Regions from separate parts of the Glutamicibacter sp. 0426 genome, predicted to be linked through region 3. Evidence: predicted binding sites of a transcription regulator. Region 3 holds the regulator's gene; each other region holds the start of a gene.
The links. The regulator LexA, encoded in region 3, represses DNA repair genes until DNA is damaged. The targets are predictions, from matches to a motif close to TCGAACANNTGTTCGA.

Region 1 (6,283 bases), on a different contig from region 3:
GAGGTGTGCGCCCAACGCTGGACGTGATCGCTGAGCACTGCCGGATCCATTTCGGCCTCGTCTGCCGCCTGTCCGTCCTGGAGATCAACTCGTCCGCCGGGATAGACCACCATGCCTGCCGCGAAGTCCATCGTGTTCACGCGGTGCTGGACGAATACTTCGAATCCGGCGGCTGCCTCGCGCAGCAGCAGAACGCTGGCTGCCTTGCGGATGGGGACCTCAGCGGGGGTCGGAGGTATCGGGGAAGTCGTCATTGCTTACGGTGTCCTTGGCTCGTGGATTGCGAAATAGCCTTTGAATGCCAGCTTAGCTTCTGGCGCACAGCCAACGCAGATCCAACGGTAATCACTGTGCAAGCCTGCACATTTGCCTGCGGAATCTGCACAGCCAATGCCGTTGACCGGTGTCCTTGCCGGAGCTTACGTTGAAACGAAGGGCGGTGCACGCAATTGCGGCCAGCGCACCGGGACGATCCAGTGGAGCTAAGCAGAGGATGGGCCACATGGCTGAAGAGAACAGGCAGGGTCCTGAAGGGCTGGCCGGGCGCCGGGCCTTGGTTACCGGTGGCGCGTCGGGCATCGGCTTGGCCAGCGCGACGGCATTGGCCCGCGCCGGTGCGGATGTGACCATTGCCGATGTGGACGAGCAGGCGGCCGGGCAAGCGGCGAGGGCACTTGGCGGGAAGGCGTGGGCCGTGGATCTCTCGGATACCAAATCCTTGGAAGAGCTCAGCCTGGATATCGACATCCTGGTCAACAATGCCGGCGTGCAGAGGGTGGCCCCGATCCATGAATTTGATCCCGAAGCCTGGAGGCTGATCCACCGGCTCATGCTGGAATCTCCCTTCCTGCTGATCCGTGCGGCATTGCCGGGCATGCGCGAGCGCGGCTTCGGACGCATCATCAATATTTCATCCATCCACGGCCTGCGGGCCAGCGCTTTCAAGAGCGCCTACGTGGCGGCCAAGCACGGGCTGGAAGGGCTGTCGAAGGCCACGGCGCTGGAAGGAGCGGACTTCGGGATCACCAGCAACTCCATCAACCCCGGGTATGTGCGCACGCCGCTGGTCCAGAAGCAGATTGCCGATCAGGCCAAGGTCCACGGCATCGAAGAATCCGAGGTGGTGCAGAAAATCATGCTGACCGAGGCGGCGATCAAGCGGATGGTGGAACCCGAAGAGGTGGCGTCCCTGGTGGCTTGGCTGTGCGCTGATGCGGCGGGCATGGTCACCGGAGCGTCCTACGCCATGGACGGCGGATGGAGCGCGAGGTGACGGCGACGCCATCGGCAGGCGGCCAGTCCGTCCTATCGAGCTGCCGCAGGCATATGATCGTGATATGGAAAGCGATTCGCCCTCATCGACAAGCCTGTCCCATTGGCTGCAGATTTCCTCGCTGGAACTGCTGGTGGGCATTGCCGACCACGGCAGCCTGAGTGCCGGGGCCCGGGCGGCCGGCATGGCGCAGCCCAATGCCTCGCGCGCCTTGAAAACCCTGGAACGCCGCTTGGGATATTCGCTGGTCACCCGTAAGACCACCGGCTCCACGCTGACCGCCGAGGGCGTGCTCACCGTGCAATGGGCCCGGGAAGCGCTGGCCAGCTTGGAAGCCTTGGCCGCCGGCGCCAGGTCGCTGGCCGATGCAGGGGGATCCGAGCTGCAGTTCGGGGCGAGCATGACGGTGGCCGAATACTTGGCCCCGCAGTGGATCGGCCGGCTGCACCAGGTGCTGCCGCAGATCACGCCGCGCATGCTGATCATGAATTCGCAGGATGTCATCCGTGCTGTGCAGCAAGGCGAGGTAGGCCTCGGCTTCGTGGAAACCCCGCATATACCGCTGGGGCTCAAGAGCAAACCGGTGTTCCGCGACGAGATGCTGATTGTGGTCGCGCCCGGGCATGAATGGGCGCTGCGCGAGCAGCCGCTGACCTTGCACGAGCTGCAGAGCACGCCGCTGATCGAGCGCGAGGAAGGCTCGGGCACCCGCGCGTTCCTGGACTATATCGCCCATGCCCAGCGGCCCAAGCCGGTGGCCGAATTCAACAGCAATGCGACCATCTGCCAGTGCGCGGCCGGCGGCATGGGCCCGGCGGTGCTCAGCCAATTGGCCGTGGAAAGCCAGCTGGCGGCCGGAACCCTGGTGGAAATTGCCTTTGACGGCCCCGCCCTGCTGCGCGAGCTGCACGCCATCTGGCCGGCGGCGCAGGTGCTGGGCCGCACCGAGCAGATGCTGCTGCAGATCGCCGCGGATCACGAGTCCCACTCCGCCTGAAGCAGGAAACCGGGCAGCTGCAACTGCAGCTGCCCGGTTTCGGCTGGGGCCTGTGGCTGGGTCTTGCCCCCTAGCTGGAGACCTTTTCGACCTTGCTGCCCAGCTCCGTGGTGGGCACCCGGTAGGTTTCGCGCGCGGTCATTGCCGCCACGGAGGCGATCAGCGAGATCGCCGCGGTGAAGATGCTGATCTGCACCCACCCATTGGCTTCCAGTCCGCCCAGGGCGGCGACGATGGACGGGGCGAACCCTGCCATCAAGAAGCCGATCTGGGTGCCGATGGCCAGGCCGGAGAAGCGGACCTGGGAAGAGAACATCTCGGCGTAGAAGCTCGGCCAGACCGCATTGGCCGCGGCATAGGCGCAGGAGAAGACCAGCACCGAGAGGCCGAACTGCGCCAGCGCGTTATCCGTTTCCATGGAGCGCAGGTAGAACGGCATGAAGGCCGCGGAGCCCAGTGCGCCGTAGATGAATACCGGCTTGCGCCCGATCTTGTCCGCCAGCATGCCGAACAGCGGCTGGGTGAACAGCGCGCCGATGTTGCCGGCTACCACCAGCCATAGGGTGATGGACTCGTCCATGTTGCCGATCGTCTTGCCGTAGGAGATGGCCAGCGTGCCGTAGACGGTGGACACCGCGGCGATGAAGGCGCAGAGGATGACGCGCAGCACGTCCTTCCAGTGGAACTTCAGCAGCACTGCCAGCGGGAGCTTGGCGATCTCGTTGTTCTTCTTGGCTTCCTCGAATTCCGGGGTTTCGTGCAGCGAGCGGCGGATGAAGAAGGTGACGATCACGACGAGGGCAGAGAGCCAGAACGGGATGCGCCAGCCGATGCCGTACTTGATCTCATCGGGCAGGGCGACCACCGGGATGAAGATCAGCGCGGCCAGGATCTGCCCGCCCTGGGTGCCGGTCAGCGTCCAGGAGGTGAAGAAGCTGCGGCGGTGGTCCGGCGCATGCTCCAGCGACATGGAGGAGGCCCCGGCCTGCTCGCCGGCAGCCGACAGGCCCTGGCACAGGCGGGCGAAGACCAGCAGGATCGGGGACAGCCAGCCGACCTGGTCGAAGGTGGGCAGGCAGCCGATCAGGAAGGTGGAGGCGCCCATCAGGATCAGCGTGAACATCAGCACCTTCTGCCGGCCGACGCGGTCGCCGAAGTGCCCGACGAAGATGGCGCCGATGGGGCGTGCCACATAGGCGAAGCCGAAGGTCGCCAGCGACATCACCGCTGCGTTGGTGGAAGTATCCGGGAAGAAGATATGCGGGAAAATGAGCGCGGCGGCGGAGCCGAAGATGAAGAAGTCGTAGTATTCAACGGCGCTTCCCATGAAACTGGCGACGGCCGCCTTGACTGGAGTGCGCTTGGGGCTTCCGGTGCCGTCGGGCGCCGTTGCCTGGTGTGCAGCTTGCATCGGGATACTCCCTGATCGAGTGGTTTGGAGGGGAACTCGTCCTAAGTGTGCGCATTCCGTACACTTGTTCGGAATGTGTTCATTGGTTTACAGTAGATGCAAATCACAAACAGGGCAAGACCTGATGCCAATTTTGAAGGGCAGCGACGAAAATGAGTACACCCAGCGAGTCGTTCCTGGTGGGACTGATCGGCGAGGGCGTGATGCCTTCGCTCACGCCTCCCATGCACGAGCATGAAGCAGACGCGCAATCCCTGCGCTACCTGTACCGGCCGATCGACCTCGCGGTGCTGCAACGGCCCGGGCAGGATGTCGGGACGCTGCTGGCCGCCGGAGCCGAGCTGGGCTACAACGCCTTCAACATCACCCACCCCTGCAAGCAGCTGGTGCTCGAGCACCTCGACGGGATCTCGGACAGCGCGCGGAAGATCGGCGCGGTGAATACCGTTCTCATCGAGGACGGCAAGTTCTACGGGCACAACACCGACGCCTCCGGCTTCGCCCGCGCCCTGGCCACCGGGCTGCCCGGAGCCAACCTGGCCAAAGTGCTGCAGCTGGGAGCCGGCGGCGCCGGAGCCGCCGTGGCCTACGCCCTGCTGGACTCGGGCACCACCGAGCTGCACATCGTGGATTTGGACGCGGAGCGGGTCGAGCACCGCGTGGCCGAGCTGCGCAGCCACTTCCCGCAGGCGCAGATCTTCGCCGCGACCCCGGATGAGGTGCCGGGCCTGCTGCCTGGCAAGGACGGGCTGCTCAACGCCACCCCGATCGGCATGCACCACCACCCGGGCCTGCCGCTGGATATCGCGGCGCTGACTGCGCATCACTGGGTGGCCGACTGCATCTACCGCCCGGTGGACACCGAGCTGATCACCGCCGCCCGCGCGTTGGGCTGCCAGGTCCTGGACGGCGGGCACATGGCCGTGGGCCAGGCGGTGGACGCTTTCGAAATCATTACCGGAATCAAGCCGGATGCCGCGCGGATGCGCGCCCACCTGCTGGCCATGCTGGAAGAAGGACGCTGATGCGCACATCAATCGCCACCGTATGCCTGTCAGGAACACTGGAAGAGAAGATGCTGGCTTGCTCCAAGGCCGGATTCGACGGGATCGAGATCTTTGAGCAGGACCTGCTGGTCAGCCCGATGTCCCCGGAAGAAGTCAGGGCCATGGCCGACCGGCTGGGGCTGGGCCTGGACTTGTTCCAGCCCTTCCGCGACTTCGAGGGCGTCACCGAAGCGCAGCTGCAGGCCAACCTGCATCGCGCCGAAGCCAAGTTCCAGCTGATGAACCAGCTGGGCATGGACCTGGTGCTGCTGTGCTCCAACGTCGCCACCGCCACCATCGATAATGATGAGCTGTTCATCGCGCAGCTGCGCCAGCTGGCCGAGCTGGCCGCCGGCTACGGCGTGCGCATCGCCTACGAGGCGCTGGCCTGGGGCAAGTACGTGAACACCTACCAGCATTCCTGGCGCATCGTGCAGGGTGTGGACCGGCCGAACTTCGGGCTGTGCCTGGACAGCTTCCACATTCTCTCGCGCGGGGATGACCCGGCGCAGATCGCGCAGATCCCCGGCGAGAAGATCTTCTTCGTGCAGCTGGCCGACGCTCCGGTACTGTCCATGGACATCCTCTCCTGGTCGCGGCATTACCGGCTCTTCCCAGGCCAGGGCGGTTTCGCGCTGGATGAGTTCATGCTCCACCTGGTCCGATCCGGCTATGCAGGCATTGTCTCCCTGGAGATCTTCAATGACGTCTTCCGCCAGTCCAATGTCGAGCGGACCGCAATCGACGGACTGCGCTCGCTGAAGTGGCTGCAGTCCCAGACCACCGGGCTGCTGGCCGGCAGCGGGCAGCACTCGGCCCTGGAGCTGGAGGCGCTGCCCGGGGCCCAGGAAGCCACGGCCTTCGACTTCGCCGAGATCCGCACCGAGGACCCGGAGCGCGTGGCAGGGATGCTGGCGCAGCTGGGCTTTGCCTTCAAGGGCCAGCACCGGCGCAAGCCGGTGCAGCTGTGGGCTTCGGGCGAGGCCCGGATCATCATCAACTCCCAGCGCAGCCGCGGCGTCGAAGCGGCGGTCTCCGGCTTCGGCGTGCAGGTTCCTGATCCGGGCGCTGGGGGCGCACGCGGCACGTCGCTGCTGGCCACCAAGGTCCCGCGCCAGCAGACGCACCACGAGCAGGAGCTGCCCGGCTTCCTGGCCCCGGATGAAACCGAGGTCTTCTTCAGCTCCCCAGCTAATACGCGCAACTGGGAACGCGAATTCCTGGACGCCGGCGAGGCCGCGCCGGAAACCGGGAATCCTGCGGTGGACGGTATCGACCACATCAACCTGGCCCAGCCTTGGCAGTGCTTCGATGAATCGGTGCTGTTCTACAGCAGCGTGCTCAACCTGGAAATGATGCCGGGCACCGAGGTGCCCAGCCCCATGGGGCTGGTGCGTTCCCAGGTGCTGCGCACCGCCGACTCCTGCGTCCGGCTGGCCTTGAACATCGTGCCGCAGGGGCTGGAAAAAGCCATCGAGCGCCATCACGAGTACCCGGAGCATGTGGCCCTGCGCACCGGCGACATCGTTCAGCTGGCGCGTTCCGCCCGTGCCCGG
Region 2 (6,283 bases), on a different contig from region 3:
CGAGCTGCTCTCCGGCGGCGCCAACGCGATCTGCATCAAGACCGCCCGCTCGGGCTTCACCGAAGCCACCGAGATCCTCGGCCTGTGCACCGGGCTGGGCGTGGATGTCACCATGGGCAACCAGATCGACACCCAGGTCGGCTCGCTGGCCACCGTCACCTTCGGCGCGGCCTTCGAGGCCACCAGCCGCCGCGCCGGCGAGCTGTCGAACTTCCTGGACATGTCAGATGACCTGCTCGCCGAGCCGCTGCAGATCATCGACGGCCGCATTTCGGTGCGCAGCGTGCCCGGCGTGGGCGCCGCCATCGACGAATCCAAGCTGGCGCGCTACCGCCAGGACCACGCACTTTCCACCTCGAACTAAAGGAATTCCCCATGTTGTTCCTCGCCCGTATGGACGTTGCATTCCCGGACCACCTCACCGCCGAACAGGTCGCCGATTTCCAGGCCCGCGAGAAGGAGTACTCCGCGAGCCTGCAGCGCAGCGGAAAGATGCAGGGCATCTGGCGCGTAGTCGGCGAGTACGCGAACCACTCGCTGTACAACGTCGAGTCCAATGACGAGTTGCACGAAATCCTCAGCGGCTTCCCGATGTACCCGTACATGAAGATCAAGGTCACCGCGCTGGCCAAGCACCCGAATTCGCTGGCCTAGGAAGGTTTCCAGCCAGCGGGTTCCCTCCGTGCGCCAGCCCACATGCATTGATATCCAAGAACTCTCAATCACCGCCAAATAAGTATTTCACTGGGCATAGACACTGCACTACATTGAATATCAATCACCGCAGATGATGGGGGTCACACCATGGGCCCGCATACGTCACACCACACAATTTAGGGGAGTCACCATGACCACCGAAACTCCAGATCAGGCAACTGCAGCCAAGTCCGGCAACGCCGCCACCGACAGCTTCCGCAATTCCGGCAAGCTCGGCAGCATCGAAACCTCCACCGAGCGCGTGAACTTGCTGGCCAGCAAGCTGATCAAGGCCGCGAACGACATCGTGCTCGAGGAACGCGTCACCTACGACGAATTCAACGCGCTGAAGGCCTGGCTGATCAAGGTTGGCGACGACGGCGAATGGCCATTGTTCCTGGACGTATGGCTGGAGCACTCGGTGGAAGAGGTCGCTACCGACCACCGCGACGGCAACAAGGGCTCGATCGAGGGCCCGTACTACGTGCCTGATGCTCCGACCCAGAACTCCCCGGCCACCATCTCGATGCGCGAGGACGAGAAGGGCACCAACCTGCTCTTCCAGGGCCAGGTCCGCTCCACCGATGGCTCGGCGCTGAAGAACGCCAAGATCGAGCTGTGGCACGCCGACGAAGAGGGCTTCTACTCGCAGTTCGCCCCGGGCATCCCCGAGTGGAACCTGCGCGGCACCTTCATTGCCGACGAGGAAGGCAACTTCCAGATCAACACGATGCAGCCGGCTCCGTACCAGATCCCGACCGACGGTGCCTGCGGCCAGCTGATCGCCGCTGCCGGATGGCACGCATGGCGCCCAGCCCACCTGCACCTGAAGGTTTCGGCACCGGGCCACGAGCTGCTCACCGCCCAGCTGTACTTCCCTGGCGACGAGCACAACGACGATGACATCGCATCGGCAGTGAAGCCGGAACTGCTGCTGGACATCCAGCCAGCCGAATCCGGCAACGGCAAGCAGGTCACCTACGACTTCGTTCTCGACCCAGTCAAGTAAGCCCCAGCGCGACCAGGCAAGCGGAAGGCCTCGGCAGGAATGTTCCTGCCGAGGCTTTCCGTGCATTTGAACGGCTCCGGGCGTTGCCGCTGCCTTGGATCAGCCAGCCGCCTTCTTCACCAGCTCGCGGATCTTGTCCTCCGTTGCGGCATCCAGCGAGGTGATGGTCCAGGCAACCGGATGCATGTGCGCGCCGTCCTCGTAGGCGGGATTCACCACTTCGCCAAAGCCGAAGGCAACGAAGTCCTTGTCAGGCTTGATGTAGCAGACGTCCTTGCCGTCCCGGACATAAAACGGAAGGCCCCAGCGGACGATCGGCTCCAGCGAGGGCGCGCTTTGCACGATGATGGCATGAAGCCGCTCGGCAATCTCGCGATAAGGTGCTGGAGCCGCGCTGAGCTTGGCCAGGACAGCGGCGTCGCCCTTCTTGGTGAAGATCATTTCTAGTCCCCTTATAGACGATTGGCGCTGCATGGCAGCGTTTGGTGATGTCGCTTGCGCGATCGCTGCGCTTTCCCGATCGGCACATAATGCACTTTACCGATTCGGGGCCTCTGCTTCACGGTCTTCTGCAATGCAATACCGGCATCCGACGCACGAGCTGCTAGTGATGCCAAGTATTTCGCTTGCACGGTGTTAGGCTACCGGCATGCGCAAGCTTCTAGCCACCTCCGGTGCCGCCATCATCGTGGCCTACGCGGTTTACGGCGCACTGCTCATGAACAATTGGGCAGTGGTCGCAGCCAGTGGAATCCCCCTGGATGAGACCATCGTGCAGATGGCCGCCATGGACCAGGATTACGATTCGCTTGGAGGTTGGGTCTTCGCAGCAATCGGAATTGGCCTCGCCATCTCCTGGCTCGTTTCCGTCATCGCGTCCGGTCGCAAGCTGCCCGCTTGGGCTGCTATTGGGACATGGAGCCTGATCGTTGCTCTCGGCGCACCGGCCTATTTCTTCGCCTCCTTCGCCAACATGAACTCCGTGGGCGATACCTTTGCCGATTGGAACGCCGGCGCCGCTGCTGATCTGGAAGAGCCCCTGTACATCGCCAGCATCCTCGCCTTGGCCTTGCTGGCTGCCATGGGAATCCTTGGCCTCCGTGCGGCTTTGACGCGCCCGCCACGCCCTCTGGCTCAAGCAAGCAGATAAATCCACAGCCACTGCTCCATTCCCGGTACTGGGGATTTTTCACCAGAATCCACATGGATAGCTTTTCGCAGAAACTTTCTAGTTGTTATCCACAATTCGAAAATAAACAGAACACATAGTCGATGTATCGCGGGAAAGTAAATCATGACTACTCCCGCATATTTAGAAGACAACGACGGTGAGCACCGCCTGCCACTGCCACCACCGGGCACCCGCACAGAGTCGCACAAAACCTCCCCGTTCGATGCTCAGCGCGAGCACCAGATGTTCTTCGGCCCTCTCAAGAAAATTGCCAATGAGCTCTATGATGCCGGCCCGGTCAACGGCCCCGGGGACGCATTGGAACGCTTGCAGAAGATCCAGCGCCTTCTGAGCAGCGTCGAAGCTGTCATCTGCGTCTTGCTGGCGGATTCGGTCGAACAGGTCAGCGAATCATTCAGCGATTTCATAGCCACGGAAAATACCCACACGGCAGAGGAAGAAGCTGAAGCCCGAAAGAGCGCCGCATACTACGGCGTGGACCGTGGAAGCGAGCAGACCATCAACTCCAACCTCATCGCCGAGGCGGCTGTCGCATTGAGGGAAAGCCCGCGCAAAGTCAGCAAGCGGATGTTTCACGCCAAAGGATTGCGCCATGTCTGCAAAGCCACGCTCCTCGCGCTGGCCGCCGGCGAGATCACTGCCAAGGCCGCCCACGACATCGTCAAGTACTCCCAAGATCTCGGCCCTGGGCAAGTCTCGCTCATGGAACAGACCCTTCTGCCTCTGGCAAGGACCGCCAGCGACGAGACCGTCTACCAGCGCGCCCGCCGCCTTCATGACCGGCTGAACCCCGACTCTGCCGAGAACCGGCAGAAGGACGCCATGGCCGCCCGCAACGTCAAGGTCTGGAATGACGAGGATGGCATGGCCACCTTGCAGTTGCATCACCGCGCTGATGTCATCCACTCAATCCGCAATTCGATCAAGCAGGTGGCCGCCCAGAGCACTGATCCCAAAGATCCGCGCACCCAAACCCAGCTTGAGGCCGATGCCCTTGCAGACGTATATCTGAATGGATGGCCCGGAATGGAGGGCATGCCGCTGAAGCCACGGGTATCCATCACGATACCGGCCGTGGAAATGCTCGCGAATCCCACTCGCGCCCTTGCCGATCTGGAAGGCTACGGACCCATCCCAATCGGGGTAGCGTTGGAACTCGCGGCAGACGCTCCATCATTCCAGCGCGTGCTGACCGACCCATGGACGGGCGCCGCAATTGACGTGGAACCCAAGAAATACCGGCCTTCGCAGGGGTTGCGCGATTTCCTGCGTCACCGCGACCAGCATTGCGGTTTCCCGGGTTGCCGTCGCCCAGCCGACCGATCAGAAATAGACCACATTGAAGCGTCTGGGCAAGGCGGCCACACGACCCGGCGAAACACCCATCTCTTGTGCAAGCAGCATCAGATGTTCAAGCACGCCCTAGGGTGGAAGGTCTTCGCCTGCCCTGATGGCTCCAAGACGTGGGTGTCTCCGCACGGGCTGCGGTCAATCACGATCCCTAAGAGCGTAGCCAACGTGGCGAACTTTGATCATGTCAACGATCATTGCCCGCAGCGAACATCGGACGACGCAGCTCACAAGGTGCATTTGACCCCCGAAGTGCGGCGCGTGCTGGGCCTTGGCCAAGATGAAGACCTGCCCGACACTGGGACCGGCTAGCACCGGTCGCCCGCTGTGAATTTTGAGTGACAAATTTTTTCAGTCACTAGAACCGCCACACCACCCATAACCCCACAGGAGCAACCGCGATGATTCGCGTTGCGCAGCTGACTGCCGCCTGCATCAAGTCCTGTCTTCCTCCCGTTCAAGCGATACGACTTGAATGAAAAAAATTTTCAGTCACTGCACGCAGGACGAGCCGCACTGCGGATGGCTCGGCTGTCGTTCGTGAATGAAAATTCTTATCAGCCAAGAAGCACTATTCTTCTTGGCCAAAGCGTGCCAAAGCAGCAAGCTCTGTACGGTTGGAGACCGAAAGCTTCGTGTAGATCTTGGTCAGGTGGTACTGCACCGTCTTTGTACCGATATACAACTCTTCGGCGACGCGGCGGTTGCTTGCGCCTTCGCAAACGAGCTTGGCCACGGCTTGTTCCTGCGCCGTCAGCGTCGACCAGTCGGTGCCTTCCTTGCGCAGCATCCCGGTACCACTTGCCTGAAGCTCACGAGTGCACCGATCGATGTACACGGTGGCATCGCAGTGCGTGAAAATCGCCAACGCGCGAGTCAGCGGAGCCACGCATTCGGCCCGCTTGCCGGCGCGGCGCAGGCATTGCCCGTAGTAGAAATCAATTTTCGCCCGGTGGTAAACCGAACCGACGCCCTCCAAACGGCGGATGGCATCTTCAAAGACAAGGCGGGCGCCGTCGATATCGCCGCGAGCTGCCAGCAAGGCGCCTTGCACGCTCAAGAAGCGGGCAGCCCCGGTTTGGTGGCCTGAAGCGACAGCGCTCTCCAGCAACGGCTGAATGAAAGCTTCTGCCTCCTCAAGGCGTTCGCAACGTATGAGCGCCAAGGCATATGTATCTTGCCAGGTCCAGAAGCCCGGCTGGTCTATGCCCTGTGTGCGGTCCAGCCGAAGCAGGGGCTCCAGCGTACGCACGACTTCTTCATGGTTTGCCTGCGCCCGGGCGATCTCGGCCCGCGCCATCCGGTAAGGCATTTCCATGATGGCATAGCTGCCGGTACGAGCCCATGACTTGCGAAGGTGCAGATCAGCCTGCTCCCAATTGCCGCGCAACGCGTGGATCTGCGCCGCGGTCAGTTGGATCAGCGGACGCAGGATCTGGATTTCAGAACGTTCCTGCAGGGCTTGCGCGGATCGAACCGTCTCCAGTGCTTGGTCCCAGTCGCCCATGAGGAACTCAGCGCGAGCAGACCAGGCCTTGGCCCACAACGAGATGCGCAGCGATCCATCGCTGAAGTCCGTGGAGCTGGCCGCAGAAAGCTCGTGCCGGGCAAGCTCCACGCGATCGGTCGCGAGGTAGACCCAGCCCAGCGACATTTCCGCACGCTGGCGCTGGGCTCCTGCCGGAAGGGTGGCCAGCAGATCCATCAGGAGTTGCTCGCCTTCTTCGGCGCGGCCCATCATTGCCAGGCCAAGCCCTTGGATGGCCGCATTCTCGATGGCCAGCGGGCTGCCGACCTGGGCCAGGCGAAGCGATTGCTCAGCCCAGTCAATGATCTTCTGCCCCTTTAGACGGCACAGCGAATCAAGGACTTGGCGTTGCGCGATCACTGCCATCACATCGTGGTCCTGCTCCTGTACCGCGTTCTGCCAGGCGCTCGACAGCCAGCGCCGCGCGGTGTTGGCCCTGCCTTGCAGAATGGAAATGTATCCGGAAAGCACGTCCCGCTCCGGGCTGCTTTCCAAGCTCGCCAACTGG
Region 3 (6,283 bases):
TTGACGCGGGTAGCGCCGAATTCCAGTGCACGTTCCAGGGAGGCGTCGTCGCGGATGCCGCCGGAGAGCTCGACCTTGATGTTCAGTTCCTTGGCAATGCGCTGGACGATCTCGACATTGCTTCCGCGGTCGAAGGCTGCGTCCAGGTCGACCAGGTGCAGCCATTCGGCCCCGGCGTTCTGCCAGGAAAGCGCTGCTTCCAGCGGGTCGCCGTATCCGGTCTCGGAACCGGCTTCGCCTTGGACCAGGCGCACTGCCTGGCCGCCGGCGATATCTACCGCAGGCAGGAGTTCGAGGATTGGTTGCTCGCTCATGATGTCCTTAGTGAAGAAGTAAAAAGTGGTTAGTAGGTCAGGGCCCAGGCTGCGATCAGGCTCATGCCTGCAAGCACCCAGAGCGCGATGATCCATGAAATATGGGCCTTCTGGTTCTTCAGCGAAATGGCCCCGCCGATCAGGAAGGCCCCGATAACACCCAAGATGAGGCTCCACATGCCTAGAGTGTCCCCAACCAGTTGCGCAGCAGCTGTGCGCCAGCGTCGCCGGACTTCTCCGGGTGGAACTGGACTGCCGAGAGCGGGCCGTTTTCGACGGCGGCCACGAATGGCGTCCCGTGCGTCGACCAGGTCACCTGCGGCGGGGTCATCGCTGGCTGGGTGACGTCGAATTCCCACTTCTGCACAGCGTAGGAGTGCACGAAGTAGAATCGCTCGTCCTCGATGCCTGCGAAAAGCTTGGATCCTTCCGGCGGGCGCACCGTGTTCCAGCCCATGTGCGGAATGACATCCGACTGGAGGCGTTCAACCTTGCCCGGCCATTCGCCGATGCCTTCGGTTTTCACCCCGTGCTCCACGCCTTCTTCAAAGAAGACCTGGTGGCCCACGCAGATCCCCAAGACGGGCAGGCCACCGGCGATGCGGCGGCCGATCCAGCGCAGGGAACCGGTTGCGGTCAACTGCTCCATGACCGAGGCGTAGGCGCCGACTCCCGGGACTACCAGTCCGTCGGCAGCCACGATCTTCTTCGGGTCTGCGGTCAGTTCCACCTCGGCGCCGGCGGCTTCCAAGGCGCGCACGGCGGAACGGACGTTGCCCGAACCATAGTCCAGGACAACTACTGTTTTCTTCTCCACTTACAGGGCACCCTTCGTGGATGGGATTTTGTCGCCCATGCGCTCATCGCGCTCTACGGCTTCGCGCAAGGCGCGGGCGAAGGACTTGAATTGCGCTTCGACAATGTGGTGCGGGTCGCGGCCCGAGAGCACCTCGATGTGAGCGCAGATCTGTGCGTGGAAGGTAATGGCTTCGAAGACGTGGCGGGTCATCGAGCCGGTGAAGTGCCCGCCGATCAAGTGGTATTCCTGGCCAGCAGGCTCGCCGGAGTGCACGAGGTATGGCCGGCCCGAGACATCGACGACTGAACGGGACAGCGCCTCGTCCAGCGGAGCGTAGGAGGTGCCGAAGCGGCGGATGCCTGCCTTGTTGCCCAGCGCCACGCGCAGCACTTCGCCGATGGTGATCGCGGTGTCCTCAACGGTGTGGTGGACATCGATGTGGGTATCGCCGGTAGCACGCACGGTGAGGTCGATGAGCGAATGCTTGGAGAGCGCAGTCAGCATGTGGTCATAGAACGGCACCGAGGTGCTGATCTCCGAGACGCCGGTTCCATCGAGATCCAATTCAACGAATACGGACGATTCGCTGGTCACGCGTTCCATGCGGGCGCGACGTGCGCCAATCAATTCGGCAGACATGTCTTCCTTCGCTTGTCTTTGATTACTTCTGCGAGCCGAGCAGTTCGGCAAGTCGTTCCAAGAAGGCTGTGGTTTCTGATTCGGTTCCGGCCGTAACACGCAAGGTCCCCGGAATTCCATTGTCGCGGATGATGATGCCGGCTTCCAACAGGCCTTCCCAAATAGCGTGGGGGTCTTCGACGCCACCGAAGAAGACGAAGTTGGAGTCGGAGACCGATGGCTTCAGGCCCAGTTCCTTCAAGCGCGCGACGATGCGGTCACGCTGGGACTTGATGTCTTCGACCTGCGCCAGCAGCAACTCGATGTTCTTCAAGGCGGCGATCGCCGTTGCCTGGGTCACGGCCGACAGGTGGTACGGCAGCCGCACCAAGCGGATGGCATCAGTGACCTCTGGCGCGGCGGCCAGGTAGCCGACGCGTGCGCCGGCCAGGCCGAATGCCTTGGACATGGTGCGAGAGACGATCAATCGCTGGCGGCCTTCAAGCAGACTCAGTGCGGACTTGGTGCTGGCCAAGGAGAATTCGGCGTACGCCTCGTCAACGATCACCATGCCGTTGTGCTCGCTCATGGCTTCGTACACGGCCGTGATGACATCAAGGCCAAGGGCGGTGCCGGTGGGGTTGTTCGGCGAGCACAGGAACACGATATTCGGCTTGTGCTCGCGGACCTGCGCGGCTGCAGATTCGGCGGACAGGGTGAAATCCTCGGCGCGTTCACCGGCGATATAGGTGGTATCAGTACCACTGGCCAACAGCGGGTACATGGAGTAGGTGGGGCCGAAGCTCATCACGGTACGGCCTGGACCACCGAAGGCTTGCAGGATCTGCTGCAGGATTTCATTCGAACCGTTCGCGGCCCAGATGTTCTCCTTGGTGAGCGAGTGGCCGAGGTAATCGGCAAGAAGTTCACGAAGCTCGGTGAACTCGCGGTCGGGATAGCGATTCAGAGTTGCCGCTGCCTTGGCCACTTCCTGGGCAATGGCGTCTACGACTACCGGTGGCAACGGATGGGTGTTCTCGTTGACGTTCAACTGGATCGGCACGTCAATTTGCGGTGCGCCATAAGGGGATAGCCCGCGGAGATTCTCACGCAAGGGCAGCTGACTCAAAAGTTCACTGCGGTCATTCACGCATCAAGTCTACGTGCGCAGCGAGTCCGCCAGTGAATCCGCTACGGCTGCAGGTAACAAACTCTAGACAGCGGGGGAAGCTAGCCGGCAATGACCGGAATCGACAAGGTATCTCCAACCTGGATTTCGCTGCCGTCCAAGGCGTTGAGCTCCGCGATGTGGCCAACTGCGGAAGTCACGTCGTAACCGGTGGCATAGTCGCGAGCCAAACTCCATAGCGTATCCCCGGGGATCACGGTGACATCGATGGTTCCAACCCCAGCAGGATCTTCTGCCGCGGCATGCGCGTCAGAGGCGAACATGGAGAAGAAGAAAGCAGCAGCGATCGTGAGTGCGAAAACGGGCATCCCCACCAGCACAGCCCAACCGCGGCGGTTGATGCGGATTTTCAGCGGCGCTTGGGTCTGATCTGAGTCAAGTGCGACGGTAGCCATGACGTTGTCTCCTCAAGAAATTCAAGTGATGCGAATTTTTATTCGAAAGAACGGATTCGAAAACTTGTTCGAACCTCGTATATCTGTTCTAACAGAGATTCGCGGAACTTGTCCAGAAGTTTTCGAACAAATCTTTGAAAGAAGCTCGCTTATCTACTAAGATTTCGAAGTAGACGAGCAATGAAAACATCTCACCATCTAGCTCCGACAGTTTGGACACGCAAACTTTCGAATGATTGCTAGGGAAGGCAAAATCTCATGTCAGCATCACAACGCACTCCCCGATCGAATGCACGTTCGCTGACGATTCGCCAAAAGAAGATCCTTGAGACGATCCAGCGGTCTATCGGCAAGAACGGTTATCCGCCATCGATGCGTGAGATTGGCGACGCTGTCGGACTCAAGAGTCTTTCGAGCGTGACCCACCAGTTGAGCCAGTTGGAAAAGCTCGGCTATATCCGTCGAGACCCACGCCGTCCGCGCGCGATGGAAATCCTGCTTCCGCTGCAATTGTCCGACGATGCCGAAAAGGCCGAGGTCTCGGAGCCGGTCGAGCCGGCTGCCAGCGAAGACGCCAAGATCATTGAGCTGAGCACTTCTGCTGACACCACCATGGTTCCGCTGGTTGGCCGTATTGCTGCTGGCGGTCCGATCCTGGCAGAACAGTCCGTCGAAGATGTTTTCTCGTTGCCTCGTCAGCTCGTGGGCCACGGGGAACTGTTCATGCTCAAGGTTTCCGGCGATTCAATGGTTGACGCCGCGATTTGCGATGGCGACTGGGTAGTTGTCCGCCGACAGCAGACGGCAGACAACGGCGACATCGTCGCAGCCCTGCTGGACGAGGAAGCGACCGTCAAGACCTTCCGGCAGCGTGATGGGCATACTTGGCTGCTTCCACAGAACTCGCGCTACGAACCGATTTTGGGTGATGCAGCAAAGATCATGGGACGGGTCGTCTCGGTCATGCGCTCACTCTAGATTTCGTGTGGATATTGCGCTGGTGCTTGGCACCAGCGCAATTTTCGTTTAATCAGCTACTCGCCGGCCTCGAGCTCGATCTGGGCGGCCGCGGCGAAGATCATCCAGCGCTGGACTGCCGCCGAGAGCCGGCGCGGTTCCTGGTCGATCAGATGGCCTGCAGTTGCCGTGACCAGTTGCCTGGCCTGCTCCCTGCTTGGTGCTTCCAAGCGGTGATCTTTCGCGGCGAGGGCCAGATACCGGCACAGGATTCCGGCAAAAAGGTTCCCGTCTCCCCCGCGGTTGAACGCGAGTACTCGGGCCGCGGAAGACAGCGAGTGCGTGGTCGCATCGATCAGCACCTGGGCGTGAGCCAGATCGGCTGGCTCGCCAAGCTCAAGCAACGCGCCTAGCACCGTGCCCTGGTTATAGGTATAGATCGCTGGCTCCACCGTATGCCCCTGGCTGGCCAACCGCAGCCCGTCCAAATACAGCCCACGCTCGGCGCTGAACAGGTTCTTCTCCAGCCATTGGAGAACCTGCCGTGCGGTGTCCTTCTGTCCGGTTCGGCCGAAGAACAGTGCCGCCGGCGCATTGGCCGGCGTATTCTTGAAATCCCGTTTTTTCGACCAGTACAGGCCGCCGCCCAGCACCTCGTCCATGCCAGCTTGAAGCTGTTCTCCCAGCACCCGCATTGCAGTCTGAGCAGCGTGGTTTCCTTCTCCCCTCACGGCCAGCGTGAACTGCGCCAGACGGCCGCTGGCCAAGGCAAGCCACGCCATATCGTCGAAGAAGTAGTTGGGCAGCATCCCGAAGTTGCGAATTCGAATGCCACGCAACAGATGATTGGCCCGGGCCAGCTCGGCACGCGCCGATTCCGCGTCGCCTGCGGCCAGATAGGAGTGGCCGTCATCAATGATGGCATCCAGATAATGCGCCTGCCACCAATAGTTCCACTCCGAAAACGGGTGCGCGCAGCCATTGAGATCGCTGAGCAAGCTTCCGTCGCGCAACCGGTGCGCCCTGCTGTAGCTCTGCCCAATCCAGGTTCCGGGCAGCCGCAAGAGGCGCCGTCCGAAACGCTGGTGGGTGTCGATGGCGGCTTGGTGTGCCAATTCCTGCATGGACTCCATGGTGCCTTCCGGTTCACGCGGCATCAGTTCTTCTCACAGACCTTAGTGCATATCCAACCATCCTGCTGATAGTGCTTAAAGTACTTGAGCTGCCCCAAGTCCAAGGACAGCTCAAGTTCATGCTCTGGCTGCGGCTATTTCCCGTCCGGGTTCAAGCGCTGGAGAACTCCGGTGATGACCTTCTTGTCGACAGTCGGCCACATCGGCGGCAGCGTCGCTTTCAAGAAGCTGCCGTACCGTGCAGTGGCCATGCGCGAATCGAGGATCGCCACCACGCCCTTGTCCCCGACCGAACGAATCAGGCGTCCAGCGCCCTGGGCCAGGCGAATCGCCGCATGGGTGGCGGCCACCTGCATGAAGCCGTTGCCGCCATGCTTGGCCACGTCCTCGGAACGGGCTTTGGAGATCGGATCGTCCGGGCGCGGGAACGGGATCTTGTCGATGATGACCAGCCGGCAGGAATCTCCTGGCACGTCCACGCCCTGCCACAGGGTCATGGTTCCGAACAGGCAGGTGTCGCGTTCGCTGCTGAACTGCTCGACCAGCGACTTCATGCTGCCCTCGCCCTGGCACAGGATCTCCACGTCCAGGCGTTCGCGCAAGATGCTTGCCGCTTCTTCGGCGGAGCGTTTCGAAGTGAACAGAGCCAGTGCACCGCCGCCGGAGGCCTTGATGAGATCCTCGATCTCATCCAGCGTCTCGGCGGCCAGTTGGCGGCCCGGCTTGGGCAGATGCTTGGCTACGTACAGGATGCCCTGCTTCGGGTAATCGAAGGGACTGCCGACGTCCACGCCGGTCCAGGACGGAGCCCCGGCGCCCATCAGACCCAGGGAGCCTGCGACCGAGTCGAACTGCGCGCCGATAGCCAAGGTAGCGCT

Region 1: a site for LexA is predicted at 3,738-3,753, ahead of BKX98_RS14470 (shikimate dehydrogenase). Genes of this name have one in related genera too.
Region 2: a site for LexA is predicted at 2,963-2,978, ahead of BKX98_RS09970 (HNH endonuclease signature motif containing protein). Genes of this name have one in related genera too.

Annotation. Positions count from the first base shown of each region.
Region 1 covers NZ_MPBI01000006.1:75,222-81,504, forward strand. Annotated here, with positions in the region: gene BKX98_RS14450 (NUDIX domain-containing protein) at 1-254, opposite strand, end outside; gene BKX98_RS14455 (3-hydroxybutyrate dehydrogenase) at 503-1,273, shown strand; gene BKX98_RS14460 (LysR family transcriptional regulator) at 1,338-2,270, shown strand; gene BKX98_RS14465 (MFS transporter) at 2,341-3,681, opposite strand; gene BKX98_RS14470 (shikimate dehydrogenase) at 3,834-4,706, shown strand; gene BKX98_RS14475 (bifunctional sugar phosphate isomerase/epimerase/4-hydroxyphenylpyruvate dioxygenase family protein) at 4,706-6,283, shown strand, end outside.
Region 2 covers NZ_MPBI01000003.1:348,249-354,531, forward strand. Annotated here, with positions in the region: gene BKX98_RS09945 (enolase C-terminal domain-like protein) at 1-364, shown strand, start outside; gene catC (muconolactone Delta-isomerase) at 376-654, shown strand; gene catA (catechol 1,2-dioxygenase) at 848-1,705, shown strand; gene BKX98_RS09960 (DUF1801 domain-containing protein) at 1,805-2,146, opposite strand; gene BKX98_RS09965 (hypothetical protein) at 2,355-2,855, shown strand; gene BKX98_RS09970 (HNH endonuclease signature motif containing protein) at 3,204-4,559, shown strand; gene BKX98_RS09975 (LuxR family transcriptional regulator) at 4,819-6,283, opposite strand, start outside.
Region 3 covers NZ_MPBI01000002.1:566,303-572,585, reverse strand. Annotated here, with positions in the region: gene priA (bifunctional 1-(5-phosphoribosyl)-5-((5-phosphoribosylamino)methylideneamino)imidazole-4-carboxamide isomerase/phosphoribosylanthranilate isomerase PriA) at 1-314, opposite strand, end outside; gene BKX98_RS17115 (hypothetical protein) at 344-493, opposite strand; gene hisH (imidazole glycerol phosphate synthase subunit HisH) at 496-1,131, opposite strand; gene hisB (imidazoleglycerol-phosphate dehydratase HisB) at 1,132-1,752, opposite strand; gene BKX98_RS08145 (histidinol-phosphate transaminase) at 1,775-2,881, opposite strand; gene BKX98_RS08140 (LysM peptidoglycan-binding domain-containing protein) at 2,962-3,315, opposite strand; gene lexA (transcriptional repressor LexA) at 3,574-4,293, shown strand; gene BKX98_RS08130 (glycoside hydrolase family 76 protein) at 4,350-5,429, opposite strand; gene BKX98_RS08125 (ATP-dependent DNA helicase) at 5,540-6,283, opposite strand, start outside.